One region of the Dysgonomonas sp. 37-18 genome, then DNA from elsewhere that is predicted to be linked to it. Evidence: riboswitches for the same ligand, from Rfam matches in the RefSeq annotation. Region 1 holds a riboswitch; each other region holds the start of a gene.
What was found. Region 1 has a riboswitch for cobalamin ahead of pflB (formate C-acetyltransferase). Riboswitches for the same ligand answer to the same signal wherever they lie in the genome.
Positions count from the first base shown of each region.

Region 2: linked by a shared signal. The riboswitch ahead of BGO84_RS13095 (TonB-dependent receptor) and the one ahead of pflB (formate C-acetyltransferase) in region 1 are both predicted to bind cobalamin.
Region 3: linked by a shared signal. The riboswitch ahead of BGO84_RS03370 (precorrin-2 C(20)-methyltransferase) and the one ahead of pflB (formate C-acetyltransferase) in region 1 are both predicted to bind cobalamin.
Region 4: linked by a shared signal. The riboswitch ahead of BGO84_RS03430 (TonB-dependent receptor) and the one ahead of pflB (formate C-acetyltransferase) in region 1 are both predicted to bind cobalamin.

Region 1 is NZ_MKVC01000031.1:18,915-26,948, forward strand. Features, by position in the region: gene pflB (formate C-acetyltransferase) at 1-1,750, opposite strand, end outside; cobalamin riboswitch at 1,923-2,126, opposite strand; cobalamin riboswitch at 2,291-2,478, shown strand; gene BGO84_RS12545 (threonine/serine exporter family protein) at 2,628-3,470, shown strand; gene BGO84_RS12550 (threonine/serine exporter family protein) at 3,473-3,979, shown strand; gene BGO84_RS12555 (phosphoenolpyruvate carboxykinase) at 4,010-5,740, shown strand; gene BGO84_RS12560 (TldD/PmbA family protein) at 5,827-7,257, opposite strand; gene BGO84_RS12565 (MATE family efflux transporter) at 7,259-8,034, opposite strand, start outside.
Region 2 is NZ_MKVC01000033.1:9,630-17,663, forward strand. Features, by position in the region: gene BGO84_RS13085 (hypothetical protein) at 1-1,487, shown strand, start outside; gene BGO84_RS13090 (sirohydrochlorin cobaltochelatase) at 1,741-2,823, opposite strand; gene BGO84_RS13095 (TonB-dependent receptor) at 2,844-4,904, opposite strand; cobalamin riboswitch at 5,021-5,221, opposite strand; gene BGO84_RS13100 (PLP-dependent aminotransferase family protein) at 5,464-6,870, shown strand; gene BGO84_RS13105 (phosphatidylserine decarboxylase family protein) at 6,922-7,605, opposite strand; gene BGO84_RS13110 (HAD family phosphatase) at 7,610-8,034, opposite strand, start outside.
Region 3 is NZ_MKVC01000008.1:95,801-103,834, forward strand. Features, by position in the region: gene BGO84_RS03345 (YciI family protein) at 1-182, shown strand, start outside; gene nhaA (Na+/H+ antiporter NhaA) at 436-1,764, shown strand; partial or broken gene BGO84_RS03355 (TonB-dependent receptor) at 1,907-4,263, shown strand; gene BGO84_RS03360 (helix-turn-helix transcriptional regulator) at 4,394-5,188, shown strand; gene BGO84_RS03365 (RidA family protein) at 5,360-5,764, shown strand; cobalamin riboswitch at 5,777-5,978, shown strand; gene BGO84_RS03370 (precorrin-2 C(20)-methyltransferase) at 6,257-6,964, shown strand; gene BGO84_RS03375 (ABC transporter substrate-binding protein) at 6,970-8,034, shown strand, end outside.
Region 4 is NZ_MKVC01000008.1:114,599-122,632, reverse strand. Features, by position in the region: gene BGO84_RS03440 (endonuclease/exonuclease/phosphatase family protein) at 1-415, opposite strand, end outside; gene BGO84_RS03435 (cobyrinate a,c-diamide synthase) at 615-1,958, opposite strand; cobalamin riboswitch at 2,027-2,223, shown strand; gene BGO84_RS03430 (TonB-dependent receptor) at 2,272-4,467, shown strand; gene BGO84_RS03425 (ABC transporter substrate-binding protein) at 4,476-5,597, shown strand; gene BGO84_RS03420 (sirohydrochlorin cobaltochelatase) at 5,603-6,538, shown strand; gene BGO84_RS03415 (TonB-dependent receptor) at 6,588-8,034, shown strand, end outside.

The DNA.
Region 1 (8,034 bases):
TATACATCTTACGTTTACGGATTTTGCTCATGAACTTTTCTACTATTTCCACAGCAAACCTGTCGGTCTTGTCGTCGTTGTTTCCAAACGGAACGTAATCTTTTTCTATAATATAGTCGACTGCGTCACCTTCTTCATTTCTTACGATGCGTACTTTTCCATACTTGATAGCAGCAAAAGAGTCGGCGATAATGGACAGCCCCGAAACGCCGAAAGCTTGTGTCCGGACGATATCAACATCATGCAAAGCCATTTCTAAAGCCTCGTATGAATATTTATCGTGCATATAATGGATGATATTTAATGCCTTTACGTAAGTTTCGGCAACCCAATCTAAGGTGCGGTCAAATTTCTCCCACACTTCTTCAAAGTCAAGATACTCTCCTGATACCTTTTCTACCCAGTGCTTTGGTAATACTTGCGCTTTGGTTATTTCGTCTTTACCTCCGTTGATTGTATATAGTAGAGCCTTTGGTAAGTTCGCTCTTGCCCCGAAGAATTGCATCTGGTGCCCTATTCGCATCGGCGATACACAACATGCGATACCGTAATCATCGCCTAGTTGAGGACGCATCAGGTCGTCATTCTCGTACTGGAGTGATGACGTGTCGATAGAAACTTTGGCACAATAATGCTTCCAGCTTTCGGGTAAACGGTCGCTCCATAATATTGTTAGATTAGGTTCGGGTGCAGGCCCTAGGTTGTATAGTGTATGAAGCATACGGTAGCTATTTTTCGTAACCATCGACTTTCCGTTGTTTGTCATACCTCCGATCGATTCGGTTACCCATACAGGATCTCCCGAAAATAGTTCATTATATTCATTGGTGCGAAGATAACGGACTATGCGTAACTTCATTACAAAATGATCAATAAGCTCTTGTGCGTCTATCTCGGTTATTAAGCCTGCTTGTAAATCTCTTTCGATATATATATCGAGGAAAGTAGTTACACGTCCGAGGCTCATCGCTGCACCATTTTGGTCTTTGATAGCACCCAGGTATCCAAAGTATGTCCATTGGATAGCTTCTTGGGCTGTATTCGCCGGTTGAGAAATGTCGAAGCCATACGAAGCAGCCATACGTTTCAAGGCTAGTAATGCTTCTATTTGCGAACTTAGCTCTTCACGAAGACGAATCAGATCGTCTGTCATCACAATTGGGTCACATTCTTGGAAACGTTTTTCTCGCTCTGAGATTAATCGATCTACACCGTAAAGAGCTACTCTGCGGTAATCGCCGATAATACGTCCACGTCCGTAAGCATCGGGTAGGCCCGTTAACAATCCATTGCTTCTGGCTCTGCGGATGCTGTCGGTATAAGCAGCGAATACACCTTCGTTGTGTGTGCGTCTGTATTTTGAGAATATTTCTTCTGTCCCTTTGTCGAGTTTATAACCATATTCGGCCAAACTCTGTTTCACCATACGGAGACCTCCGTTAGGGAATATTGCTCTTTTTAGCGGTTTGTCTGTTTGAACCCCTACAATTTTTTCCAGCTCTTGGTCTATATATCCGGGTCCATAAGCATCAATTTGAGAAGGTATTCGAGTCTCGGCATCATATATGCCTTTCTCTTTTTCTTCAATAAACATTGTGCTTAACTTTTCCCATAGCTTGATTGTTGCTTCAGTAGGGTTTTGTAGAAAAGATTCGTCTCCTGTGTATTCTTTATAGTTTTGGAGTATAAAATCATTTACATTGATTTCCTCTTGCCACCGTGTGCCTTTAAAGTTTTTATATGCTTCCATTTGATTATAAAATAAATTTCTAAGTACTCAATTTTCAGAGCTTACGTGGAATAGAATAAGAAATAAATACAGACGTATTTAAATAAATGTAACAGAATAAAAATAAAATAGAGAAGGCTTTTTCTATTTGAAAAAATCCCATCCTAAATCTTCAGCTTTATTCCTCGAAAGCTTCCAACTATATGGTCTTGGCAGGTCTTCTGACTTACTTTATCTTTGAGCATCCTTCCCATTCAGTGTAAGAACAGTGGATAGAGTATTGTTCAAAGTCTTTGGAGGAGCTTACAGCAGCGGGTCTGTCCAGGATTTTCACCTGATTCCCTTTTCATCATTTTCTATGGATATAGTAAATGACACCAAAACCTGTGACAAAGTTATATGTTTTTAAGCATAAAAATAAACATTTAATGCAAAAATGCTTATTGATTGAGACTCTTCTCTTTTTGTTTTCTTTTATATCTTTTTGTATAGGAAAAAATAAAAAAGATGTGCTATTTATTATTTTTTCCTATACCTTTGCCTCCCGAAAGTTCTTTATCATTATTCTTCAACCGCTAAGGTGCCTCAGATATTGAGGAGAATAGGGAATCAGGTGAAAGTCCTGAGCTGTCGCGCAACTGTAATCACCGCGAAAGTTTCTATTTAAAAATCCACTGTTTCGTGCAGAGATGGGAAGGAAAATAGAAATGGTGAAAGCCAGGATACCTGCCTTAAATCGGATTGACAATGCTTCGCGATAAAAGTGTTATGTCTAATAATTTCATTCATCCCTCTTGTCGGAGGAGATGTTATTATCCAGGTGTGTTCTTATTGCAGCATTGTGAAGTTCAAAAGAGCTTTTTACATTTATGTTTAATCGTAAAAAGTTTAGAAAGAAATGCGCGCAAACGTTCTTGATTATTCGCATGTTGATGATCGATGTGCAGATGTAGAAAACACACGTTCAGACAAAGAGTTGTCGTTGAAAGAATTTGTAGACATCATATTGGAGGTCAGTACCCTGTTGCTTGAATCGGGAGCCCACTGTGAAAGAATTAATAGGAATGTACAACGTATAGCACAGAAGACAAACTATAAAGTAGAAATGCTGATATCATTTACTGCTGTATCGGTATCAGTAACCGATATGGGTAATGAGGAAAACATAGTAACGGCCAATAAAAAGATAATACATCATGGGGTACACTTTGGAATACTCACCAATACCAGTTTGCTGACATGGGAACTTGCCGAAGATCGGATTTCTTTGCAGGAGTTGCACCAGCGTATAAAAAGGTTGAAGGATACCTCTCGTTATTCCGTTTGGCTTGTTCGCCTGTTTATTGGAATAGCTTGCGGATCGTTATGCCTACTGGCCGGAGGGAATTTAATAGATGGGGCTTTTGCTTTTGTAGCCTCTTTTGTCGGGCTTGCGGTGCGTCAGGAGATGATTAAGAGAAAGTTTAACCTGATGGTTATTGTAATCTGCTCAGCGTTTGTGACAACAACCATATCAGGATTGAATATCTTATCTGGATTTGGTTATTCGCCTCAAACATCTATTGCTACTTCTGTATTGTTTCTTATTCCGGGAGTTCCTCTGATAAATAGTATAATCGATTTGCTTGAAGGGTATATTCCTACAGGTATAGCCCGTGGAGCATTCGGCGGATTTATTCTTTTATGTATCGCTGTGGGGATGTTTATTAGTATGACAATAATAGGAATAAATAACTTTTGATTATGCTAATAGATATATTAAAAGACGCTCTTCTTAGTTTTTTTGTTGCTATAGGCTTTGCACTATTGTTCGAAACGCCAAAGAAGGGATTGTTGGTTGCCGGTTTGCTGGGAGGGCTTGGTCATGCTATTCGTTTTACGTTGTTGTATTTCGACTTTGGCTTGATCTCAGCTACGTTGAGTGGCACTGTTGTGATAGGGCTTTTGGGTATCTACTGTGCTCATAAGATACACACTCCTCCGGTTGTATTTACATTGCCGGCTTGTATAACCATGATACCGGGCTTATATGCCTACAAGACGATGCTGGGATGTATACGAATATATGAAGAGGGAACGACCGGTGCAAAAACAGCATTTTTATTGCATGACACGGTTTACAATTTTATATTGACATCTTCTTTACTCTTTTCTCTGGCAATCGGTATATGTATTGCCGCATTATTGTTTCGGAAAAAGAGTGTAAAGAAAATAAAGAAGATAAAAGATTTAGGGATAAAAATATTTTGATACTAATATATTAACTAATTAATAACAAAGATGCTGCAAGAATTTACATTAAACAGGGGTCGTGCTATCATCAATTTCTCTTTGAAGTATTGTGATAACAGACAGAAAATTTTAAGTAGTTACGCGTTTCATCGGGTGGTTGAATCCTTTATTTTCAGAATAAAGAAAGATAACCAGATTATTTACGATTATTTTATTAAAGATTTCAAAACTGATGAAGAGCTAACCTTGTCTTTGATAGAGGTTATGAAGCTTTTGACTGTATGTGAAATAGATGAGCTTTTGGTGGTAAATAATAAATTTGCTCCATTCTTTAAGGATAAAGGCTTGTTTATAGAACTTATAGAAATGCTGTATAACTATTGGAGAAGGCTGGAAAGGGTTACTGTTGTTCACAACAATCGCATGGGTGATGGTCTTCAAAATGTGCGATTTGTGCAAGCAAACCAACTTCTTAATGAGTTGATACTATCTATCTACAGACGTACAGAAGAAACCGTAATGGGATACAGTCATAGCGTATACCGTCAGACTATCGCAGGGGCGAATGCAGGCTTGATGCTTAACGATATGCAATGGAATTGCCCGATTGAGTATAAGGGGCTTGCATCTATACCATTTATAGGAACAGTAGTTATCAACCCTCCTTATATTTCATATACGAAGAAGAACACCAGAGATGGTATCTTCCAGGAACATCAAACAAATCCATTGGCTAATTTGATCCTGAATGAGGATGAGTGGTTTTTGTACCCTGCAAAAGTTGGTAACTTGTTAGCTTTTGTCTATTTCCATAAAGATTTTATGTGTCATGGTTTAGGTCTTGCTAACTTGTTTGAGCTGGCTAAAGGCAATGATTATGTAGGTAAAAAACCCGATTTGATTTACGTATTTGGATATCCTGACGGCTATGAAGAAAAACGTACTTTCTATCATAAGGATAAGAAGAATGATATATTGATCGGTTATGCTAATTATTGCGATGATATCGACTATTTTGGTTATATGAAGAAGATGCTTCTTACGCTGCATAATATCAAGCAAATGGAAAGAGGCAATCTGCCTATTCATGGGGCTATGGTGAATATTGCTCTGAAGAATGGTAAAGAAGCAAATATTATCATAATGGGAGATAGTGGAGCCGGTAAATCCGAAAGTCTTGAAGCTTTCCGCACGCTCAACGAAAAATATATACGTCACATGCGTGTAATATTCGATGATATGGGATATTTGCAATTTGAAGCTGATGGACAGATAAAAGGATATGGAACTGAGATAGGAGCCTTTGTCCGTACCGACGACTTAGATCCTGCTTATGCTTTCGCTCAGCTTGATAGAGGTATCTACACCAACCCCGATAGAATAAATGCACGAGTAACCATTCCGATATCTACTTATGAGGTTATATCGAGAGGGTATACGATTGACTATATGCTATATGCTAATAATTATGCCGAATCGGAAACAAAGATCAGTTTCTTTGAGGATGTCGATAAAGCAATAGAGGTTTTTGAAGACGGAGCAAGAAAGGCAAAAGGAACAACTACCGAGAAAGGGCTTGTTAAGTCTTATTTCGCAAATCCTTTTGGCCCTGTGCAAGAAAGAGATAAAGCCGAAAAGCTTGTGCGTAAATTCTTCTTGGCTTTAGACGAAAGTGATGCAAAAATAGGAGAGATGCATACTTCTCTGGCGATTGATGGTAAAAGCAAAGAAGGGCCACGTGAAGCGGCTGAAGAGCTTTTCAGTATTATCAATGAATAATTTGCAGTAGCTGATATTTAAAATAAAACAGGATCGATTTCTTCGTGAATATCGATCCTGTTTTTTTATGCTGTAAATTTCTGATATTATTCTCCACCTACAGTCAGCTTGCGTACTAAAACCGAAGGTAGCCCTTGTCCTACAGGTACACTCTGTCCGTCTTTTCCACAAGTCCATGTGCCTTCATCTATCTTCAGATTATTGCCCACCATTGTAATGTCGGTGAGGACTTTGGCTCCGTTTCCAATGATGTTTATATCTTTTATCGGTTGAGTAAGTTTACCGTTCTCAATCAGATAACCTGTTTTTACGAAAAAGGTAAAATCTCCTGCTCCGATTTGTACCTGTCCATTGGTGAAATTATCTACATATACACCTTGTTTAACTGACGCTATAATGTCAGCTTCGGGAATGCTTCCGTTTTCCATATATGTTACCCGCATACGGGGTAGGGGAGCATAACGGAACGATTGTCTTCGTCCGTTTCCTGTTGGTGATACGTTGTAATGCTTGGCACTTATTCGGTCGTGAAGATAGCTTTCCAAGACACCATCTTTCACAATATACGTTTTTTGAGTTTCCACTCCTTCATCATCAAAATTGATTGTGCCTCGGGCATTGTCTATGGTGCCGTCATCCACAACATTTATGTCGGATGAACAGATTTGTTTTCCAAGTTGATCGGAAAATATAGAGATATTCTTTCTGTTAAAGTCCGCCTCGAATGTATGGCCTATCGCTTCATGCAATAAGATTCCCGAACTTCCTGCACCCATCACTACAGGCATCTCACCGCCTTTGGGTTTTATGGCCTCAAACATCAGAGAGGTTTGTGCAACGGCTTCTTTTGCTAAAGTCTCTATCAGATCATTGTTTAAATACTCAAAACCTTTTCGGTAGGCACGTGAAGCATATCCGTTTTCTATCTTGCCACCCTGTTCCATTGTACAAGATCCAGACATAAGGCTCATTGGGCGATAATCCCAGGTAAGGATACCCTCTGAGTTAAAGAATAGAATATAAGACGTAGAATCGTTCAGGCTGACAGACGCTTTGATGACCCGAGCGTCTAACTCGAAAATTCGATCATTCAATTTTTGAACAAATGATTTTTTGTCTGCTACAGAAATGTCAAGCCACGGCCTTTCTATTTTATAGTGGTTTCGGAAATGTTTTTCTGTTATCTCTATCGGAGTTATTCCTTTTGATGGTATAGAGGCTATTCCTGCGGCTGTTTTTGCAGCTTTCAGTAGTTCTGCTATTTCGGTATTTTCTACATAAGCATACCCTGTCTGATCTCCCGAGACAACTCGTATTCCTACCCCAAAATCTATATTCGAGGCAGCACGATTTACTTCTCCATCACGGAGTGATATGCTGTTGCTGAAAGTGTGCTCAAAAAATATGTCGGCATAGTCAGCACCTTTACCTAGAGCTTCGTTTATTACTTTAAGCAAGTTATTCTCCGTTATGGAGAAATGATCTAATATATTTTGTTTGTTCAAATGATCTATCATATTATAATCTCTCTGCGGATTCTATTTTCTTAAATTTATTTATCTGCCATATAAACAAAGCTGCGGTCAGTAAAGTTGCCGAAAAGTCAGCTGTTGGCAATGAATACCATACTCCGTTTACTCCGAAAAACTGCGGTAATATAAACAAGGCTGGTAATAATAATAGGAACTGGCGGGTAAGGCTCAATAGAATTGATTTTCCTGCCATACCTATACATTGGAAAAAATTTGTAACCACAATCTGGAATCCGACTAGTGGTAGCATAATTGTTACAATCCGTAAGGCTTTTGCTGTTTCGGCAGCTAAAGGTGGCGAAGGATTGAACGGTTTAACTATCATGTCCGGCAACAACACGCCTATAGCTAAACCTATGCAGCCAATAGCCACGCCGACTTTTATTGTGTAAAACAAGGTTTCTTTAACTCTCTGTATTCTTTTGGCTCCATAATTGTATCCTACAATAGGCTGCATTCCCTGAGTAAGTCCGACCATAATCATTACGATAATCATTATCAGGGTGTTTGCTATGGCATAAGCTTCGATAGCAATGTTTCCCCCGTAGGTTTTCAGATTATTGTTGATGAAGAATACGACAATAGACGCTGCAACTTGTATGAAAAACGGAGACATACCTATGCTTGCCACCGCCCATACTATTTTTTTGTTTAAGCCAATATGTTTTCTGCGCAAACGCAACATGCTATTTTTGTTCATGAAGTGGTACATGACAAAACATAGCCCTATAAACATTGAAATGATAGTAGCTATCGCAGCTC
Region 2 (8,034 bases), on a different contig from region 1:
ACATCGTTACGGGGATCAATATTGATTTGCCAAAAAGATTACAAAAAATACTATTACCTGAATTAAAGCATGTGGATAGAGGTATATATATCAGCAAGGCAGAGGTCTTGAAAATGCTTGATTTAGGAAAACTAGAAACTGTCATAGAAGATTTTACTTTAGATGGCGGATGGGGTACAAATGTATTGGATGAGTTTAAAATTGGATCATTGAAGAGTGTGGGTGGTTCTTTTAAGGTATCAAATTGGCAAGAACTAAAATCTTTATCTATGCCTAATTTGGAAAATATTTACAAATTAGAATTGAGTAGCTTAAAAAAAGTAGAAAAAATAGATTTATCATATTTAAAAACTATAAAATCAGACTTTCAGATATCTAATAACGACCTGCTTACCAATCTTAATGTGTCTTCTTTGGCTACTATCGGTGGCGACTTTAATCTCAACTATCTTCCGTCGATTCCATCTTTCGACGGATTTAAATCTCTATCCTCAGTAGATGGTAAATTTACCCTTTCTAATCTGGATAAATTGAAAGATACTAAAGGTTTTAAAAGTTTGAAATCAGTCGGAAAACAATTTGATATATCTTATATGGCTGCTGTAGAAGATAATCTAGATGGTTTTTCTTCTCTAAGCAGTGTGGGAGTAGGAGGAGTTTCTATTAACGATGTATCGTTTAAGACTTTCTCCGGATTTAATCTTAAAAATGTAGAGAGAATTGGTATTTATGCTCAGAATATAACCTCTATACGCGAGATTGATTTAACGAGGCTGAATATAGAAAAATCTATAATTCTGAATAATATAATGTCAGAATACACCTTAAAAGGAGCTAATGTCTTTGATGGAGAATTAAGCTTCGAAGGTTGTGCTCCGAAAGTAGTAGAGGGTTATAGCGAATTGGGGACTCTTAAATTTTCTCTTTCCAGTAATAAATACCCAAATTATTCTTTCCCTACTACAAAAGTAAAAAAAGACCTCAGTATTTCAATGTACAATTTTGAAGGTTTTAAAATGCCTAATTTGATAGAAGCAGGAGGTATAGTCACTATTTTTATTATGTCAGAAACTTTGGCACTTGACTTGCCAAAAATCAAAAGCATGGGTTCTCTTGAAATTGGTTCTCCTGTTATGAGAAAACTTTCTCTACCCGCATTAGAAACTATAAATGGCGACTGTAGAATAATAACAGCCAATTATATGGGCGAGTTTGAAGAATTTAATATTCCTAAGCTAAAAACTATAAATGGGACTCTTGATTTTTCGGGAGAATATTATACAAATAACAAGCTGACTAATCTTGATTTTTTTGCTACATTGAATAGCTTGAAAGCTGTAACTATTAGATACAATAAGGTATTAGTTGATTTCTCTGGCTTAAAAAATGCCTTAAGTTCCATATCAGAAAAAGGATGGATCGTTACTGATAATGCTTACAATCCGACTTATACGGATGCTAAAGCTGGGAAATTGATCAAACCATGATATAGGATTATATCTATTAAAATTTATTCTGATGAATGGAAAAGAAGGTCTCTCAAAATTGAGTTACCTTCTTTTTTGATTGATATTTATAATAATAGACTTAAATATGGAAACCCCTAACGTTAGACACCTAAAACAAAAAACCGATGAATCAAAATTCATCGGTTCATATGATATTCTAGCATAAATCCTGTCAACCTATATTAAGGACGGGACACAATATTATGGATACTGTCAAAATATTCAATAATACTTATTCGCCTAAATGCTCATTCCATGATGTTGCATTTTTGACAGCATGTTTCATATGATCAAGCCAGATTGTACGTATCGCACTATGATCTCCCAAACCAACGACATTGAAATGTTTCGGGTCTATGTTAGTTCCATCGGCACCAATTGTAAATCCAAGTTTTTCTAATTTTAATTTCCAGCTATACTCAGCTTCGTGATCCGGTTCTTCCGGATTAATCTTATCCCAACTCTGACCGTCTTCCAGACCTCCCAACAAGTCATTTTGGGCATGATCCCCGGCAATTGACATCAGGGGAGCCAAGCTAACTGTAATCTTCTTATAGTTTTCTTTGGTTATACCTTTTCTAGTGGCAAAAGCCTCAATTTCAGTACGTATGTATGAAAACATTTTAGATCCCCAATCTACTGTTCCTACAAAGATATTTTTCTCTCCGCTCAAATTTTGCAATGCGGTTTCAAGTTGGGCATACCTCTCATTTGCATGCGTGTATTCAGTATCAGGATTACCATGCCCCATCAAAGCAACAACCTCTCCTGCATCTAATCGGTTTTTATAATATTTGTAAAGGATTTGAGCAACAGCATCGACATCTTCCTCTGTTTCGAGCAAGCAAGAACTTTTAGCTACTTTAACGTTAGGAAAAGGAATCATAAAGTTTTTCTTCACATCCGTATTCATTAGGCTAAGGTATTCTTCTCCTGGAATAATATGTAGTGATTGTATATATACATTTTTATAACCTGCTTTACCGATTGCGCTTAGCCATAGATCGGGTTGAGAATAAGCTTTACCAATCTGCGCATACACACGAGAAATTATAGTACGAGATGTAAATGACATATAGATGTCTGTATTCGGAAAGGCTGCCTGATAATCTTTTATAATTTGATCATAAGTAGCTTGAGGCTGTTCGTAAGTACTACCGAAAGAGCAAAGGAGTAAGGCTGTTTCGTTCTTTTTATTGATTACAACAGCATTTCTATCGTCTTTCTCATCCTCGTTATCATTTGAACAAGCGCTGAAAAATCCTATAGAAAGGATCATGGAAAATGTTAGAAGATTCTTTAAGAATTTGTTCATAATAAATAGTTTTAAAATAATTATTTGTTTTGATTTTGAAATTTTACGATAATAGAAGTGTAGAAATTCCGACCGGGGGACGTTGTCCCTCTATTATGTCCGAAAGGACTCCGATCGACATAATTGAATATGTTATCTACTCCGATATTGATATCCAATTTTATTTTTTTAGAATCAAGAAAAGAATGCGATGTATTGACTCTCCAAATCTGATAGCCCCTTGTATCACCGTCTGTTGTATAATAGCGTTTTGATTGGTAACGTCCATTCAGACTAAGTCCTAATTTATATTTCTGCCACGGTTTAAGCCATAAAATACGAATGTTTGCATTATGCCGTGAAGTGCCGTTTATATATACGTATTTCATATAATCATTTGCTGTTTCATCATCTGTACGTTGCCCTTTAGCATCCAGATAACTATACCCCCCTCCTATTTTTATATTCATTAGCAATTCGGCGTCAAAAGTGAAATCCATACCATAAGTCCGCCCTTTTGCCAGATTAACGTATTTCATGGTTTCCTCCACCAACTGTAGTTTGTCTTCATAAGAAGTTTCTATTGTCTGAAGAGAAATCATATTCCTTATATTATTATGATAGGCGGTTACACTTGCATTAAAACGAGGTAAATGATATTCGATATTTAATGCATAATAATCCGATTTTTGAGCTTTTAGATTGATATTTCCATAATAAGCTTTGTATTTACTCATTATGGTAGCATAATAGTGATAATACAACTCCTTTATAGAGGGAGCCTTAAACCCATTAGAATATGTTCCTCGAAAATTAAAGTTATGGAACTTGTACAAAGCCGAAACTTTAGGTGTGAATGTTTGGCCAAATTCCCGGTGTTGTCCGAATCGGATTCCTGCTGTTATATTAAATCGATCTGTCACATTCCATTCATCCTGAGCATATGCCGATGCAGAGTAAGCTGTAGCTTTATCTCCTTCAAGACGATAAGGTGATATCAGCTGATCCCAAATATATTCGATTCCTGTGTTTAATGTATTTTGTTCATCTAGGTAAAAGACACCTTTCAAATTACCCAATACACGCCGTTGGGATGTTTGAAGGATGCGATCTTCTGCATAGTAAACAATACGGTCTCCGTTCTCATCAAAATAGTCTGTGTATTCACGACTTGTATAGTCATAAAAATAATCGTATTTGTCAAATGATAAGTCAAATGTAAGGTAATCTTTATTTTGCATATTGTATTTTCCTCCTGTACTATAGGACTGATTCCTATAATAAAAGTCATACAACCGCCACTGAGGAATACCCATAGGACGATAAGTCCATTTTTCATAAAAAGAAGCACTCGTATTTAATGTGAGTTTATCAGATACCTGATACGATAAATCTTGTGAAATAGTATAATCGGTAGAGCGATTTACTGTTTTTGTAACACTGTTTTCATAGAGTTTGCCTCTATACCATTCTTGAGTTGTATTCTGCCAACCATCAGTATGACTCAAAGAAAATGAAGTATTCGAACTCCACCTTTTATGCTTTAATGCAAAAATATTACTTTGATCTAGATCTCCATATTTGCCTATGCGGGAAGTATTAGAAATACTGAGTTTATCTTTGTTCTTTTTAGTTATGAAATTTATAACACCACCGATTGCATCTGAACCATATAATGAAGAAACTGCTCCTTTTACAATCTCGATCCTCTCAATATTGTTCATATTGATACGGCTTAAATCGTTTTGCCCGCCAATGTCTCCATTTAGCCTTTTTCCGTCTATAAGAATAAGTATGTAATCATTCTTCAGACCATTGAGTTGAATATTACTCCCCATGTCACTCCGGTTAAAAGTAATAGAAGAAGACAAGCCTCCCAATACATCCTCAATATCACGCCCCGCATATTCCTTTAAAGCTCTTCCTGAAATCACTTCAGTTTGTACAGGCGCATCTTTAATGTAATGTTCAGTACCAGTACCGGTAACAACAACTTCTTTTAGAGAAACAGATTTTACAACATGCCGAGTCGTATCGGCAATTTGTGCAATTAGCAATTGACAGCAAAGAAATACTGCTGCCAATAATAAATAATACCTCATATCTTATTTTATAATTCTTTAAAAATTAATAAAATAAAACATCGAGTTTCCTGAAAATTAATAAAATAGCAATGTATACATAAAGTATCCACAACCACTCCTATCCCTGGAAGCTTGGTGTTTATTTGTCTTTTGGCAGGTCTTCTGGCTCTCCTCCGGTTAAAAGCCTTCCCATTCTAGGATAAAGAACAGTGGCATAGAATATTTAACCGATATAACACGAGGAATTACAGCTGCAGGTACAGCCCCGGATTTTCACCGAGTTCCCTTTCATCAGGATATGAAATATACTGATTACCAAATCTGGCACAAATGTAAATAAATGTTTTTAAATGAAAAAAGAAAATAATGATTGTATTTTATTCTCGGTTTAGAAATTTTAATGCTTCAAAATAACGGTTATTGAATTATTTGCTTCATTTGGGTTATATTTTCCTTTTCCAATATTAACAAATGGAATCTTTTAATTCTTTTATTTTTATATAATTTCTGCTTAAAATATAAATTGATTGGACTATATTTACCTTTCGAATTAGAAGAAGATGAATAGTCCAAAAAGATGAACTTAAAACTATTACATACCAAATTAAACAGATCTGGCGATAAGGCCATTTATATACAGATAGCTGATTTGATAATAGAATCGATTAAGAGTGGCGTACTGAAGGCTGGAGAAACAATGCCCAGTACACGGCATATGGCTACTGAATTATCAGTTAATCGCAATACAGTTGTTCTGGCATTTGATATCCTTATTAATGAGGGTTGGATTATCTCAGAGGAAAGAAAGAAAACTTATGTATCAAATAAAATACAGATATCTCAAGTTTCAAAAAAGAAGAAATCTCAAATTCAACCAAGTGAGATATTCAGAAACGATTTAATATTTTTCGATGACGGACTTCCGGATGCAGTATATACTCCGATGAAAGAATTGGCGAGAGCATATCGACGTATCTTTAGCCGCAAAGCCCATTGGCAAATCATGAATATTGCCAGCGAATTTGGTGATAATAAATTTCGTGAAACAATATCCACTATGCTTAATCAAAATAGAGGTATGCAAACATCGGTTGCTGATGTGTGCATTACACGTGGAAGTCAAATGGCATTATTTCTTACAGCTCATTGTTTACTCGAAAAAGGAGATGTTGTGTTAGTTGAAAATCCGGGATACAGACCTGCCTGGAATACATTCGAACATGTAGGAGCAAGATTAATACCCGTGAATGTAGATGACGATGGGATCAATGTAGACCAGATTGAAGATATAGTAAAAAAGAAACGAGTAAAAGCCATTTTTCTGACACCACATCATCAATATCCGACTACTGTGACATTAAGTTTGGCCAGAAGATTTCAACTTATCGAGCTATCTAACAGGTATGGATTTACCATTATTGAAGATGACTATGACAATGAATATCATTTCAATCAACGTCCTATTATGCCGATTTCTTCATTTGAGGGAATTCGTAATTATGTATATATCGGAACACTAAGTAAATTAATTGCGCCCGCTGTAAGGGTGGGCTATATTGTGAGTAATCCGAATTTTATACTTCAAATAGGGAGATTGCGTAAAATGGTAGATCTTCAAGGCGATGCAATCATGGAGCAGTCTATCCTAGATTTGATTATTTCTGGTGATATTCGAAGACATCAAAAACGTATGTTAACTCATTACCAAGCTAAACGAGATTTCTTTGCGAATCTGTTAGATCAATATATGAAAGATAAAGTTCTTTATAAGAAACCTTATGGAGGGCTCGCTTTTTGGCTGAAACCAATCAAGAATATCGACTTATATCAATTGAAGGAAAAAGTAAATTTCGAACTGGTCAGCTTTTATACTCCTGATAGATTTAGTTATGATCGTGTAATATCTGGGATAAGAATCGGATACGCATCTCTTTCTGAGGCCAATTTGGAAAAAGGTGTACGTATCCTTAGTAAATATCTTTAAGAATAAAGCCTTTCTCCTTTGACTATATTTATCTCAGACAGAGGAAATACATCAAATAGCTTCATTATTTTTTATATTATTTACTGCTATTAAAGTTTTACAGCCGATAACTTTTTGTCCTATCTCAACCTTGATCTCTGTTCCAAGAGGTAGATACATGTCTACTCTTGAACCCAGTTTAATAAATCCAAAATGATCGTTTAGTTTTCCAATACCACCTGTTTCGGGATAAGTGACTATTCTTCTGGCCATCGCTCCTGCAATTTGTCGGACTAGTATCTGCTGCCCATCTTCTCGTTCTAAAACGATTGTAGATCGCTCATTTTCTGTACTCGACTTAGGTAAATATGCTGCTCTGAATCTTCCTCTATGATGTTTTTTGTATATAACATGTACATTGTCTACAGGGTACCAATTTGCATGTACATTAAACACAGACATAAAAACTGAGACCAATAATCTTTCATCTTTAAAGAACTCGGGTTCATATACTTCTTCGATAGAAACAATCTTACCATCAGCAGGTGAAACAATAGAATTTTCAATGTCACCATCGAAGACACGTTTGGGACTTCTGTAAAAATTTAGAGTGAAACACCATATAATAATCGATACTACAATCAATATACTAACAGCAAATGCATCATTGATGAAATAAATTCCGGCAGTATTTATCAGAACTAGAACTAAAGTCACATTTATTAGAGATATACGACCCGCTTGATGGATATTCATAGTTTTATATATTTGATATAATTGTCTTTAACCAATTCACTGTAATCTGCCGAAAGTCCGAAATTACTATTATGCATTTGTCCATCAATATTTCTTCTGTATGAGTCGTAGCCAGTCCAATTACAGACATTCCGGCAGCATTCCCAGCCGTAATGCCAGCTAAAGAATCTTCAAACACAATACAATTTCTAGTTTCACAAGACAGCCTTTTTACTCCTAACAAAAAACAATCCGAAGCGGGCCTCCCATTTTGTATATCTTTTGGGGATATTATTACATCGAAGAGTGTATCAAACTGCATCTGTTGGCAAGCGCGGTTTAGTTTTAATTCTGTTACACTAGTCACTAAGCCCACCCTGATATTATGGAGCTTGAGTTCTTTTACAAAATCAATAGCACCGAGAACATCAGAGAATTGAACAGATTCTT
Region 3 (8,034 bases), on a different contig from region 1:
CGAATGGAAATATTGTAAATAGTGCTCATTCAGAAGGTACAGAGATTGTAACAGGATATGTAGTTATAAATGCAGAAACAATTGATGAAGCAATAGAGATTGCCAAAGCTAATCCTATTTTCAAAATTGGCGGTAGTGTGGAAGTTCGAGAAGTTGCCAAATTCATAAAAGGGAACGATTAATTTATAATTAGATTATATAACTAACAAAGTCGTGATTTATATTATAAATCACGACTTTGTGTCTATTGGTTAGTCTTATCAGAGACCATAAATTCATTTAGAAAAGGGAACGTAAACATTAAAGATCTTAAATGTCGATAAATGTTAAAAAATATATGAAGTAGAAAAATATTTTTATTTTTGACTTTTACTAAAGTTTACAACTAAGGTACATTTTATTGTAGATAAAACATTCTCATAAAAAACTATATCGATGACAGAAGAAAAAAAAGAACCCATAGACAAGGTTGTTCAGCCCATTCAAAAATTTATATTACAGGAAAAGGCGGGAGGGATCGTTCTTGGGCTAAGTGTTATAATTGCAATGATTCTTGCTAATTCTTCTTGGTCGGAAGATTATTTTCATTTTTTAGAACATAAATTAGGAATTGTATTTAATGGAATTCCTTTTTTTGAATATAGTATCCATCATTGGATCAACGATGGCCTGATGGCCGTATTTTTCTTTGTTGTTGGGCTAGAACTTAAACGGGAAATAGTAGGAGGGGAGCTGTCCAATCCTCGTAAAGCTCTTTTACCAATTGGAGCAGCAATAGGAGGCATGCTTGTTCCCGCACTCATCTATATAAGTCTTAATCCATCAGGAGAAGTCCATCATGGCTGGGGCATTCCGATGGCTACTGATATTGCTTTTGCTCTGGGGATTTTGTATCTGTTGGGGAGCAAAATACCTCTATCGTTGAAAGTCTTTCTTACGGCTCTCGCCATTGTTGATGATTTGGGAGCTGTTTTGGTTATTGCATTTTTTTATACCTCCGATATCTCTTTTATAAGCCTTGCCACAGGTTTCGGCTTTGCTTTTATCATGTTTGTTGGCAATAAAATGGGAGTCAGAAGTATTTTGTTTTATGCTATATTGGGAATTCTTGGGGTATGGACATCATTCTTGCTATCAGGTGTTCATGCTACAATAGCTTCTGTTATTGCAGCTTTCATGATTCCTGCCGATGTCAAAATAAGAGAAAATCTATTTGTTGAACGAATAAAGAAATACCTGGATAAATTTAGAGAAGTCGATCCAAAAAGTGAAATTCCGACACTTACAAATGATCAGTTGCATTTACTGGAAGAAATAAAAATAGACACGAATAAAGCAATTCCTCCGTTGCAACGCTTAGAGCACAGAATGCATCCTTTAGTGACTTTCGTTATAATTCCTATATTTGCTTTAGCGAATGCGGGAGTTTCACTAAACATTGATATAGAGCAGCTATTCAGCACAAATATAGCTTTAGGTATGGCACTAGGTCTGTTATTAGGGAAAGTGTTGGGAGTCGTAGGTTTTACGCTTTTACTTATTAAATTAAAGGTTGCTCCTTTTCCGGAAGGAATGAATGTGCATAACCTACTAGGTATAAGCCTACTCGCATCTATCGGTTTTACCATGTCATTATTTATCACATCACTCGCATTCACCCATCCTGAATATATGGTACAAGCAAAAATTGGTATTTTTGCAGCTTCTATTATAGGCGGAGTGTTAGGGTATATGACATTAAGTCGTTCCATAAAACGGAAATAATACCGTTCCGTATTATACTTATATGAATTTATCAAGAGAATACTTGTAACAAAAGACTTTCATAGTAGTATAAATTGTGAACTAATTTCTTTATCTAAATGTTGAATTTGTGAGTTTTAATTAATTCGCTTATTAAATATTTATGAAAACGATATTATTTGTATTTATATCACTCTTTAGTATTAGTGTATTCTCTCAGCAGAAGCATTCATTAAAGGGAACAGTCATAGACAAAGGAGACAGAAGCCCCATTCCTTATGCCAGTATAATAGTAAAGGGTACAACTATTGGTACACAAACAGATGAAGAAGGGCATTTTTCTATTGAAAATCTATTACCCGGACCTTATACCCTTCTAGTATCATTTGTTGGGTATAAAGCTGAACAAACCCCTGAATATTTATTGACAGTAAAAGATTTACAAATAACCGTTGAATTAGAAGAAAATACGAATGAGTTAGCCGATGTAAATGTCTATCCGATGCCTTTCAGGCGTTCTATTGAAAGCCCGGTTGGATTGCATGTTATAAGTACACAGGAAATAGAAAAAAGCCCTGGAGCTAACCGCGATATATCCCGCATTGTACAATCTTATCCGGGGGTAGCTTTCTCGCCAGGAGGTTATCGAAACGATTTAATTGTAAGAGGTGGTGGGCCTTCAGAAAATAGTTTCTTTCTGGATGGTATAGAAATACCTAACATTAATCATTTTAGTACACAAGGAGCTTCTGGTGGGCCTGTAAGTATCATAAGTGCAGATTTGATCAAGGAAGTAAATTTCTATACAGCAGCTTTTCCATCGTACAGTAGTGATGCATTAAGCTCTGTCGTAAGTTTCAAATTAGCTGATGGAAATCCGGAAAAGCAATCTTTCAAAGGAACTTTAGGTGCATCAGAAGCTTCTGCAACAGCCAATGGACCTTTAAGTAAAAAGACAACATATACCGTATCTATGAGGCGATCTTATCTGCAACTTCTTTTCGATCTCATAGGACTCCCTTTCTTGCCAACATACAATGATGCCCTGTTCAAGATAAAAACTCAATTGTCACCTACTAACGAGCTTACATTTATAGGTGTTGGTGCAATAGATGATATGAAGCTAAATAATAAAGCTACTACCGAAGATGCCGAATACATACTGGGTTATTTGCCAACTATAAAGCAGGAAACTTTTACCTTAGGGGCAGTTTATAAGCATTACAACAAACGTAATAGACAGACTCTTGCTCTCAGCCATAGTTACCTGAATAATCGTAATACGAAATATCAGGACAATTTGAATAACGACCCTGATATGCTAAGGTTAAAATACAAATCATTGGAACAAGAATCGAAACTTAGATTCGAAAACCTTACGCCACTTGGTAAATGGAAAATTAATACAGGACTAAATATAGATTATGTGCAATATAGCAATAATAGTTTTCAGGTGTTTTTTTATAATGATGAAGAAACGGCTCTCCAATATGATACACAACTAAGCTTTTTCAAATGGGGATAGATTATGTCTCAACAAATGAGAGATTCAAATCATCTTTTGGAATAAGGCTAGATGCTGCATCCTATTCACATAATACCAAGCAAATATTTAATCAGGTTTCGCCCCGCCTGTCTTTATCATATAGGCTTATAGCTAATTTGAATGCCAACGCTAATATCGGACGTTACTTCCAGCTTCCACCTCTTACAGCAATGGGATTGAAAGATAACAATGGTATGTTTGTAAACAAGGGATTGGATTATATGCGTGTTGATCAGGTATCGGCAGGCTTCAATTATCAGTCGATAAAGAATTTCGAAATATCTTTAGAAGGTTTTTATAAATATTACAACAATATGCCTTTATCTGTGCAAGACGGCATTCCTTTGATGAGTAAGGGTGACGACTACGGAGCGATAGGGAACGAACTGCTTGTATCGGATGCAAGAGGTAAAAGCTATGGTGTGGAATTATTAGGAAGATGGGTAGTCGCTCGTAAAGTAAATGTTTTATCTTCATTTACTTTATTCAAAAGTCAATTTGCAAAAAAAGAAGGTAAGTATCTTCCTTCGGCCTGGGATAATGGATATATATTTAATCTTACAGGAACCTATTACTTTAATTCAAATTGGAGTCTAGGAGCAAAGATAAAGTCGATAGGTGGAGCACCTTTTACTCCTTACGATCAAGACAAATCCTCGCTGGTCTTGGCTTGGAATGCTTCGGGAAAACCTTATCTCGACTATACTCAATACAATACGTTGCGTAACCCTTCATATACTCAGCTAGACTTGAGAGTAGATAAAACTTTTTATCTGAAGAAGTATATGCTTGGCCTTTACCTCGATTTACAGAATGTAACACGAAGTTCGTTCAGAAGACAAGATGTAATTGTAAGTACGGGAAATATCATAAATCCACAAGCACCGATAGAAGAACAACGTTACGAGATGAAAAACTTGAAACGTTCGAGTGCATCTATAATCCCTACCATTGGAGTGACATTTGAATTCTAAAAATTAGTAAGATTAATTCATTTTAAAAGATTTATATTTGTAATATAAAATAGCCTTCACTTAGCATTGATATGTATTGTGCAACATTCTCTCATATTTTAGATTATCTATTTTACATATATAAAGATAAATGTTTTATAAAAAATTTATTCCTATAAAGGCTTTACAAGATTACATCCAATATTTTTGGATATTGGAGGACTTTACGAATAATTCTAGTGATAAATGTTTTAAGATTATCCCGGATGGAATACCGGCATTAATATTTCAACAAGAACCAAACTTGTTTTTTGATAGAAAGGGACAAGCGTTGCCTCAATTGTATTTATATGGGCAATATTCTAAATATACGGAGCATACAGTTAGTGGATACTTTAGCGTTATTGGCGTATATTTGCAACCAACGGCTTTAAAAACAATTTTTGGATTAGATGCTTTTGAGTTAAATCATCAAAATATTTCACTTGAAGACATTGTGAGGGATGCTATTCTTGAGCAACTTGTTAACGCAATTTCTTTAGAAGAAAAAATAAGCCTAATCTCTTCTTTCTTCCTTAAGCAAATAGAAAGAGTCAAAAATAATCATAAAAAGTTGGTGCATGCTTCGACATTATTACAAAATGGAAAAACTCTTAAAGAAATCCAATTAGAAATGAATTTGTCGGAGCGAACATTAGAAAGAATTATAAAACAGTCTGTTGGATTATCACCAAAGATATTTTCACGGATTATGCGTTTTCAAGAGGGATTGAATTCTTTGCGTCAGACAAATTTTGAAAATTTTACAGAACTTGCTTATCAATATGATTATTTTGATCAATCGCACTATAACAGAGAATTTAAAGAATTTACAGGAACTAATCCTAGAAATTTCATACTAAATTCAAAAGAGTATTTAGCTAACTTTCCTCAATGGCTTATCTAGCATTTGCTAGCGATGTATTCTTTCTACAATTCAATTTACGAGAACTATTGTATTTCTTTTTCTGAGAGTTGTCGGTTTTATCCAATTTCAAATAATACACTACCTATACTTTTGCATTACAAAAGAAATACCGCTTTGGTATTTGGATTGTTTATTTAAAGAAAAATTGAAATGAATAGTGATAAAATCAAAAGAGTCGTCAGATTAAATCCTGAAAATATTTCAAAGCCTGTCGGAAAATATTCACATGTGACTATAATTCCTAAAAATTCAACTCTATACACTTTCTCCGGACAGATTGGAACTGATAATTATGGAGTTATTCCTGATAGTATGAATGAACAGGTATACAATACTTTTAGGAATATTGAACAAATTCTGGAAAGTCAGAATTTAACTTCCGACGATGTTATAAAAGTCAATATCTGGGCTACAGAAGATATTGATTGGGATTTTTTGGACGCAAGATGGGATAATCTATTTGGTACAATATACCCATCTATGACTATTGCTTATGTGAAGGCATTGGGTTTACAAGAGCTTAAAATTGAAGTTGAAATTTGGGCTTCAAAATAAAAAATATTAATACCTTTGCACTCAGATTTCGGTATTGTAATTTCAAAATCATGAAGTTGTAATAAAAGGGAACCCGGTGTGAATCCGGGGCTGTACCTGCAGCTGTAATTTCTCATAAAATCGGTTGAAAATTCCATGCCACTGTTTCGAAAGAAATGGGAAGGCTTTTAACCGGAGGATAGCCAGAAGACCTGCCAGATCTGACAAATAAACACCAAGCTTCCAGGGATAGGAGTGGTTGTGCAATACATCTTGTATTCATTGCTATTTTATTAATTTTCAGGAAACTCGTTGTTTTATTTTATTAGTTTTTTACAATAATAAAATAAGATATGAGGCATTACATGTTTTTGAAGGCAGTATTGGTATGCTGCGGAATATACCAACATACAAAATCCGTATCTCTAAACATATTTATTGTAACTACAGGTATTCAGTTACTTACCTTTTGTTGAATTAAGCAGATTGTAACTATAATAATTAAAAATAAATATGTCTGATTTCGTTACATTTGTATCTCTTGGGCCAGGTGATGTCGAACTTATAAGCCTAAAAGCCTTAAAAGCTTTGCAACAAGCAGATATTATTCTCTGCCCCTCGACTGTTTCACCAGTCGGAAATATGTTATCCCGTAGCCGTGATATTTTATTGGAACTGAATATTAATGATTCCGTTATTTCTCTTTTTGATGTACCTATGAGTAAAGATCGATCGCATGCTATACTCTGCTATAAGGAAGTTGCTGAGCTTATAGAAAAGCATTATGAGAAAAGATTAAAAATAGTTGTAGTAGCAGAAGGAGATGCAGGATTTTACTCTTCAACTCATTATATATCAGATAATCTTATATCAAAAAATATTCCGACAGAACGTATTGCCGGCATTCCGGCGTTTATTGCCTGTGCAGCCCTTGCCAATATCCATATAGCCAAACAAGAAGAAGAATTGCATATCATTCCCGGGATAATATCATCCAATGATTTAAAGAAAAGAATAGAAGCTGGAAACTCCATCGTGATAATGAAACCTTCTCAATCGGAACAGGCTATTAAGCAGGCTATGTCTTCAATAAATAAAGTGGGAATACATTATTTTGAGAATGTAGGAATTAAAGAAAAAGAATTCTATACGCAGGATATACATAAAATAATAGATCGCAAATTTCCTTATTTCTCACTATTAATAATTACAAAAGAATAATCTGGATGAAAAAACTACTTTTTATCTTATTTACTCTGGTTATTACATTTTCGGGCTGTAATCAAAATAAGAATGCAAAAACTATCGGAGATCGAAACTCTGCAGATTCTATGAATATTAAATATGCCAAAGGTTTCAAAGTGATTAGTTCCGCAAACTATAAATTAGTTGATATAACCGATCCATCCGGGGAGAGCGATATGCATTACAAATACGCTCTGGTCAATAGAGGGAGCAACAAAGAGGGCATACCTGCTGATTATCAGACTATAGAAATACCTGTCTGCAGTGTAATTTGCATGACCACACTGCAACTATCAAACTTTATTAAGCTCAATGCTTTGAATAAGGTTGTGGGGATAACCAGCACTCGCTTTCTTTTTAATGAACAGATGAATAGACAGCTCAAAGAAGACAAGACCAGAAAAATTGGTATAGAAGGTGAATTTGACAATGAGGTTATTCTCGCTCTAAATCCGGATATTATACTTGTTTCACCATTCAAAAAAGGAGGATACGATGCGATTCGAAACCTGAATATACCATTAATTAGTTTTTTAGGATATAAAGAAAGTTCTCCTTTGGGACAGGCAGAATGGATTAAGTTCACTGCTATGCTATTAGGAATAGAAGAACAAGCCAATAAACAGTTTGACGATATAGAAAACAAGTATAATAAATTAAAAGTATTGTCTGCTTCTATTTCAGAACGTCCCACAGTGTTGAGCGGTGAATTACATTCGGGTAACTGGTATGTAGTTGGAGGAAACAGCTATCTGGCACAACTATTCAGAGATGCAGGAGCCGATTATTTTATGAAAAATGATAACGAATCCGGAGGTTTTTATGTCGATTTCGAAACTGTTTATTCACAGGGGGCAAATACTGATTACTGGCGGATGGTGAATAGCCACGATGGAACATTCACTTACGATGCTTTGAAACAAAGTGATGCTCGATATGCAGATTTTAAAGCTTTTAAGGATAAAAAGCTTATATATTGTAATCTGCGAGAGAAACCTTTCTATGAAAATACTCCTGTTGAGCCCGAAGTAGTTTTAGCCGATTTG
Region 4 (8,034 bases), on a different contig from region 1:
CAACCCATGTACAAATACGATTGCAACAAGGAGCATCCCAACTTTTAGAAGGTACATCAGGGGTGGCAGACAACCAGAAGTCTCCATTACTTAGTAATCTGTATTTGTCTGTTTTGTAAAATATTGCGGAATGCTCCCCTTGTCCGTTACCATCTCTTCCCTCCCCATAATAATCATAACCAGGTAGAGCAATTTTCATATCCTTTAATTGATTCGGTAAAGCCTCCTGAGTTCCAAAGAAATCAAAGTCGTGATACTGTACTAACTTTGCAATATACGGAAAGCGATCTTTCCACATATTACCCACATCGGATGAATTGTCATTTCTAACATTATACGTTCCTACATTAAATTTTTGTGCATTTAGAGTAAAGGCAGTCATGAATAATACTGCACTAATAAAAATTTGTTTCATTATTTAATTAATTTGAGAATTAAAGGTAATAAGTAAATATAATTTCTTGATGATATATTCTCAGATTATAACTTTCTATAACGGTTTATGCAATAGAACTGATAAAAAAACTTATATATCGATACATATGATAAACTATGTTATTATGAGTTGTAACCAATCATCAGAGTTGGTGCACTTGATACAAACTACACTTTTATCACTTAAATAAATGCAACAAATCCTCCATCTCAGCCCAATATATATGAGTATATCCTGCAATTACATTTTTGTAGCGTAATAGCTTTGTATTCACTGGAACTTCCTTTGCATTATACTGCTGTGTTATACTTTCCATGTTATTTTCAATATGTGAATAATGAAATTCGTGTCCTCTAACAGTTATACTATTATATTCAAATTGACGGTATCCTAATTTAAGCTTCATGTTCTCCATTGAAGCCTTTTGCTTGAAAATATCTACCATTGGATATTCTATACCATCTTTATCTGCGATAGATGAAGACAGATACATCATTCCACCACATTCTGCAAGAATATTACCTCCATTTTCCGCATAATCCTTAATAGCCTTATGTAGCAGTTTATTTTCGCTTAGCTGTTTTGCATATAATTCAGGATATCCTCCCGGGAAATAAACAAAATCTGACTTTGGCAAATATTTGTCTGTTAAAGGACTAAAGAAGGTCACTTCTCCTATTTTTCTTAAATATTCTATATTTTCATGATACATAAAATTGAAGGCTTCGTCGGCTGCAACTGCTATTTTCAGATCCCGAGAAGCATGTTCTTTAATTCGCTGCGGTTCTGAATTTCCTAACTCAACTTGCGTATATGATAACAATTTATCAATATCAATATGTTTTTCTACAATTGATGCGGCAATATTAGCAAAGTCATCTAAAAGAAAATCTTGATCGGTACTTAATCCCAAATGACGTGAAGGCACACTTAGATTTTCATTTTTAGGCAGATAACCTAGTGGAACTATACCAACATCGTGGCAAGCATCCGAGAGAAATTTATAATGGCTCTCGGAACCAACATAGTTAAAAATTACTCCGATGACATTTATCTTTTCATAAAATTTTTTGAATCCATACAATAACGGAGCTGCTGAATATGCCATAGATTTGGCATTTATAACCATAACAACAGGGATATCCAATAATCCTGCAATTTCGGCACTACTTCCTTTCATTTTGTCATATCCATCAAATAGCCCCATCACTCCTTCTGTAATGCAAGCATCACTTCCTGATGCGTATTTTGAGTACAGATATCTGACGTGATTCTCTGATGATAAGAATAAATCCAGATTGACAGATTTATTGCCTGAAGCCATATCGTGATATTTCGTATCTATATAATCAGGTCCGCACTTAAATGGTTGTACCATAAGACCTCTGTTCTTTAATGCTCTTAATAAGCCTAAAGTAACTGTTGTTTTTCCTGAACCCGAGCTTGGCGCAGCTATGAGAAAACTGGAAATCACTTTCATGAGTAATCTGGTTTTATTTTCAGCAAAAGTATAAAAAGCCATCAATGAAATGAATTTTACCAAGAAAATATATTTTTTAAGAATTCTTTTTAATCCTATTTTTTTTCAATTACCTTTGAAGCCGCTTAGGTGATGCATTCAGACATTCGTCTGTTGCATAAAAGGGAATTCGGTCAGAATCCGAAACAGTGCCCGCTACTGTGAATTCCATAAAATTTTGAGTATCACCACTGCCACTGTCATAATGATGGGAAGGCCTCTCAAAATGGAACAAGTCAGGAAACCTGCCTAGCATAAATTAATAGATATTCCCGGGGTCAGGAATATAATTAACTAACATTATACTTCTTTTTTAATGAAACTAAGAATTATGCTAACAGCATTGCTATGCTGTATTGCAAGTATTTCGTTCGCTCAGTTGAGCTTGCGCGGAAGAGTTGTTGATGAAAATGAAAAGCCGATCGCTGGCGCCAGCGTATGGATTGAGTACACAACCATTGGAACATCCACAGATTTGAAGGGTGAGTTTAGTCTTGAAAAAATCCCGGAAGGTAATAATCTTCTAAGAATTAGTGCACTGGATTATAATGGAGCTCGTGAGACAATAAACAGATCTAATGACAACATCCTTATTCGGATGAAACATTCTCCTCTTAAACTGAATGAAGTAGTAGTAACAGGTACCGGCACAATCAACAAACTTAAAAACTCACCCGTTGCAATAGATGTTATTTCTCAGAGGGAACTCCAAAACACGAATATTCCTACATTCGAAAACGCTATGATTGCTCTGAATCCTTCCATGTCATTTACTCCTAATGCAATGGGATCGTACATGCAACTGAATGGATTAAGCAATAGATATATACTTGTGTTAGTTGATGGTAAAAAACTTGGTGGCGATGTCGGAGGTAACGTAGACTTAAACCGCATTGATATGGGAAATATCAAGAGGATAGAAGTTCTGAAAGGAGCCGCTTCTTCTTTGTATGGTTCGGATGCAATAGCGGGAGTTATTAATATTATAACCAATAAACCAAAAGACTTAGTAAATTTTTCTACAGAGACACGCTTCTCAGAGTATGGACAATTTACTCAAAATGCTAACCTATATCTGAATATTGGGGGCTTCTCTTCGTCTACTTCTTTTCAGCGGAATCAGGCTGACGGATGGCAACTAAATAAAAAGGAAATAATAAACGATAAAGAAGTAGATACGGATAAACAAGCTATGTTACGCTTCTATTCTGATGTTTTTAGCCAACGTTTTGGTTATAAGGCGACAAAAGAATTGAGCATGTATGTAGAGGGAAGTCTTTTCGACAAAAAATTTAAACGCCCCGTAAGTACTTATGGGTTCGATATGAAATACGTCGACTATTCATTTGGTGCCGGTGCAAAGTATTTACTGAAAAATAATGGCTTGATTACATTAGACTGGAATACCGACCGTTTCGAATACTTTAAAGCTTACCTGAAAGAAACCAAAGACAAAAACGGTGTCACATTTATGCCTGGAGATGAAGAATTTGTGAGAAGACAGAAGTACAATAATATAAATCTGAAAGGTACATTCAACGCCGGAAAGTTCAATAAAGTAACTGTAGGTTCAGAGTACAAGGTAGACAACCTATATGCTCCGGCAGATAGCATCGGAGGTTCCAGAAATGTTTATACATTGGCTTTTTATGCTCAGGATGAAATAAATCTTTTCGGAAAGTTGAATATTGTTCCCGGGGTCAGATATATATACAATGAAACCTTCAAAAACAGGGTTACACCTAAAGTCAGTGCAATGTATACTCTTCATGATTTCAACTTCAGAGTATCATACGCTACAGGTTTCAAAACTCCTGAATTGAAGCAGCTATTCATGAAAACTGAAGTTACGAGCAAAGGTAAAACCACTTTAAGTGTAGGGAATAAAGATCTGAAGCCTGAAAGTTCAAACTATTACTCTGTCAATGCTGAATATATAAAAGATTTCCTTTCATTGACTGTTACAGGCTATATTAACAATCTGAAAAATAAGATCGATACATATGAAATCGAATTAACACCCGAAGAAATAGCTGAAGGATATAATAAGAAATCATCGTATCATAATATCGGAAGATCTCGTATTCAAGGCGTAGACTTTACTTTTAATTCATACCTTGGTTATAACCTTACTTTAGGAGGAGGGTATAGTTATGTGAATGCCAAAGACCTCGATACAGGAAAGCGTCTTCAACGTATCAGCCGTCATACAGGAAATGTTAACCTGAATTGGTTTAAAGATTTCGGGTTATTCAAGTCAAATTTTAATCTAAACGGACGCCTGCAAAGCCGTAGATATTATGATGATGGTGATGATGCACGTGCTTATCAATTATGGAACTTTGCTACACGTCATACATTCAAGAGTATAAATGGTCTTGTATTTGAACCGGGTTTAGGTATTGAAAATATCTTTGACTTTGTAGATGATAAACCTTTCAACCGCAATTATGCGACTTTATCACCCGGACGTACATTTTATGCCAGCCTGAAAATTAAGTTTAGTAAGTAAGACTGTTTATGAAATCTTCAAACTTATTATACTTCTTTGTTTTCTGCTCAACTCTTTATTCCTGTTCTTCGATCGGGAATAAGGAGAATGAAAATATTGAAAAATATCAGCTAAGACATGCTCGTGGATTCAATGTAGAACAATATGAAGATTACAAATTGGTAACCGTACGTGACCCATGGGATACAGTGCGTACTCTCTATCGATATATATTAATTGATCGTGATAAAGAAATTCCGAAGAACCTGCCTGAAGGAACTATAGTAAAAGTACCATTGCAAACTGTGATCGCTTTTTCTACGATTCAATGTAGTATGTTGAAAGAAATAGATGAGCAGCATCGTATAACAGGGGTCTGTCAGGCCAAATATATAGACCTGCCTTATATCCAAGAACGATTGAAAGCCGGAAAGATTATCGATTTGGGAAGTATGCATAAACCGGATGTTGAACAATTAATCAATCTGATGCCATCTGCACTTATTGTATCAGCGATGGAAACCGGCATGGGCTATTTGGATAAGTTAAGAATTCCTATCATTGCTACTACTGACTATATGGAAGATACTGCTCTCGGTCGTGCCGAATGGATACGCTACCATGCATTGTTTTACGGAAAAGAAGCGCTAGCTGACTCGCTTTTCCAAGAAACAGAACGCAGATACAATGAAATAAAAGATAGGGTAAAGAATGCATCTAATAAACCAACAGTATTCAACGACCTGAAATTTGGTAAAACATGGCGGATTGCTGGAGGAAAAAGTTATCTGGCAAATCTGATACGTGATGCTGGAGGCGAATATGTTTGGAATGATGATAATTCAACCGGATCGACACGCTTGTCTGCCGAAATGGTACTCGACAAAGCAGGATTGGCTGATATCTGGCTGTTGAAGTACAATCGAGAAGAAGATTTCACATATAACAGGCTGAAACAAGAAGATAAAATATATGCCCAGTTTGGTGCTTTTAATAAAAAACAGATATGGGGATGTAATACCGGCAAAGTCCATTATTTTGAGGATTTGCCGATCCATCCCGATTCTATATTGAAAGACATGGCAAAAATATTTCATCCGAATTTATTCACAGATAATAAATTAAGCTATTTCAAATCACTAGATGAATAGATATTATGAAAAGGATTTTACTATATATTATGCTACTATTTACCACTGTTGCAACATGTGCACATAGTGGAGGTAGTTACGAGTATTCTGATATTTTTAAAAGTATGCAGGCAGGCGATAAAGCTGCTATTCTGATAGTTCACTTTGGTACTACTCATGACGATACTCGCGAACTGACAATAGAAGCATTAAATAATCAGGTGAAACAAGTTTTCCCTTCTATTGAAGTAAGAGAAGCATACTCTTCACGTATTGTTATCAAAAGGCTTTCGGAACGTGGTATCTATAAAGTGAATCCATTAGAAGCTTTAAAACAACTTCATACTGATGGATACACACATATATTAATACAGTCTTCCACTGTTATCGATGGAGTGGAAATGGAATCTTTGTACAAGAATGTAGAAGAAGTGAGCGGACTGTTTAAGGATGTACGTATAGGTACGCCATTGCTTTATTCTCCACAAGACTACGAAGATGTTATAAAGGTCTTAACCGCAGATAATAAAAAAGATGTGGCATATATATGGGTCGGACATGGAACTTATGATGCTACTACAGCCCAATATGCGATGCTCGATTATATGCTTAAAGCCAAGGGACATACAAACTGCTTTGTTGGAACTGTAGAAGGCTATCCTGAATTTAATGATGTTTTAGCACAATTAAAGGCTTCGGGCTTGAAAGAGGTTGTTCTTATGCCATTTATGTTTGTAGCCGGAGAACATGCAAAGAATGATATTGCCGGAGATTGGGTCGAAAATCTCAAAAAAGAAGGTTTATCTGTAACCGAAAACCTTCAGGGGCTAGGAGAAAACCCTAAAATCAGGGAAATATATTTATCTCATCTACAATTTATAACTACTCATCGTAAAATGGATATAATGGAGAAAAAATCCATATATGAAAAAACGGGAGAAAAGATAACACTTGAATATTAACGGTTTATCTATAGAACACTTAAAAAGCTAATATTTTTTACTAATATTTATGAAACGTATACTTTATATAATAATTATCATAATGGTTTCCGTAAATACTTTTGCTCAGAACAAAAGTATGACCGATACTGTATATTCTATCAAGGAAGTTGAGGTACTAGGAGCATCCAAAAAGAAAGTAGAGATAGGAAAACTGAACGTTCCTTTACAATATCTACCAATGTCAGTAAGTACAGTTTCTTACAAAGATCTCGAAATAAGAGGAATCTCAAATATTGAAGATGCTGTGAAATTTTTACCCGGTGTAAGAATGAATACCAGCTATGGAGCCTTTCAGACGCTCTATGTACGTGGTATGACTTATACGCCCATTATGATTGACGGAGTAAGAGATGAGCGTACTATGATAAATTCGTATCCTTTTTCTGATCTTACCAATGTAGAATCTATGGAACTTTTGAAAGGGCCTGCTTCTGTATTGTATGGCCACTCCGTATTGGGAGGAGTATTGAATATTGTAAGGAAATCTCCTACGCCCCAAACTGTAGTTAATATGAAAATGTCGTATGGCAGTTGGAACAACAAGCAGGCAAATATGGATTTCGGAGGTAACCTTGCCGGTCCGCTGAATTACCGTGCAAATTTTAATTATAGCGATCAGGATGGATGGCGTGCTACAGGTAACAAGCGGCTTTCCGGATATTTAGCTCTTGGTGCAGATATCGATGCGACAAGCAAAATTGATGTAAGAGGTAGTTTTCATCGTGACGGGTATGGTACTGAAACTGGGCTTCCTCCGGTAATGATGGCCGATGTATATAACGCAGACGGCAGCCTTTACTTGAAGGCAGGGCAAGAAATCCCGGGATTAAATGAAAAGAAGAGATATAATAATGAATCTGATTTTCTTAAAAACAATGGATGGGATATATCTGGAAAGTATGAGAAAAAATTTAGCAAGTCTATGAAACTAACAAATTATTTATCATATAAATATGACGACATAAATTATCTTGGTACAGAAGAACTCAGCTATTTGTATAGTATGGATCCTGTATATAAACATTATATAGATAAGGGGACTTACAAGATGTATATAAATCTCGACTCTGTTCAGCTTACATATCCTTTGCGTTTTTCTCATATAGCTAAAACTTTAGGTAATCAACTAGAATTATCCGGCGATTTTTATACAGGGAATATCAAACACAATTTCATAGGAGGCTATTCATTTTCTCAAATGTTTCGCAATTCATATACAGGATATAATAATGCTCCCGAAAACGATAAATTCAATAGTGAATATGATATTTATGGCCCTGGAATATATTCTGTTATAGCTGTAAATAACCCTCAGAGCATGGGATACATGAAATCAAAGTTTAGTAAAGCAATTATAACAAAAGATTATACACATGGAATCTATTTCCAGGATTTAATAGAGTTCCACGAAAAATTCAAATTATTGCTGGCTGCAAGATATGATATGTACAAAT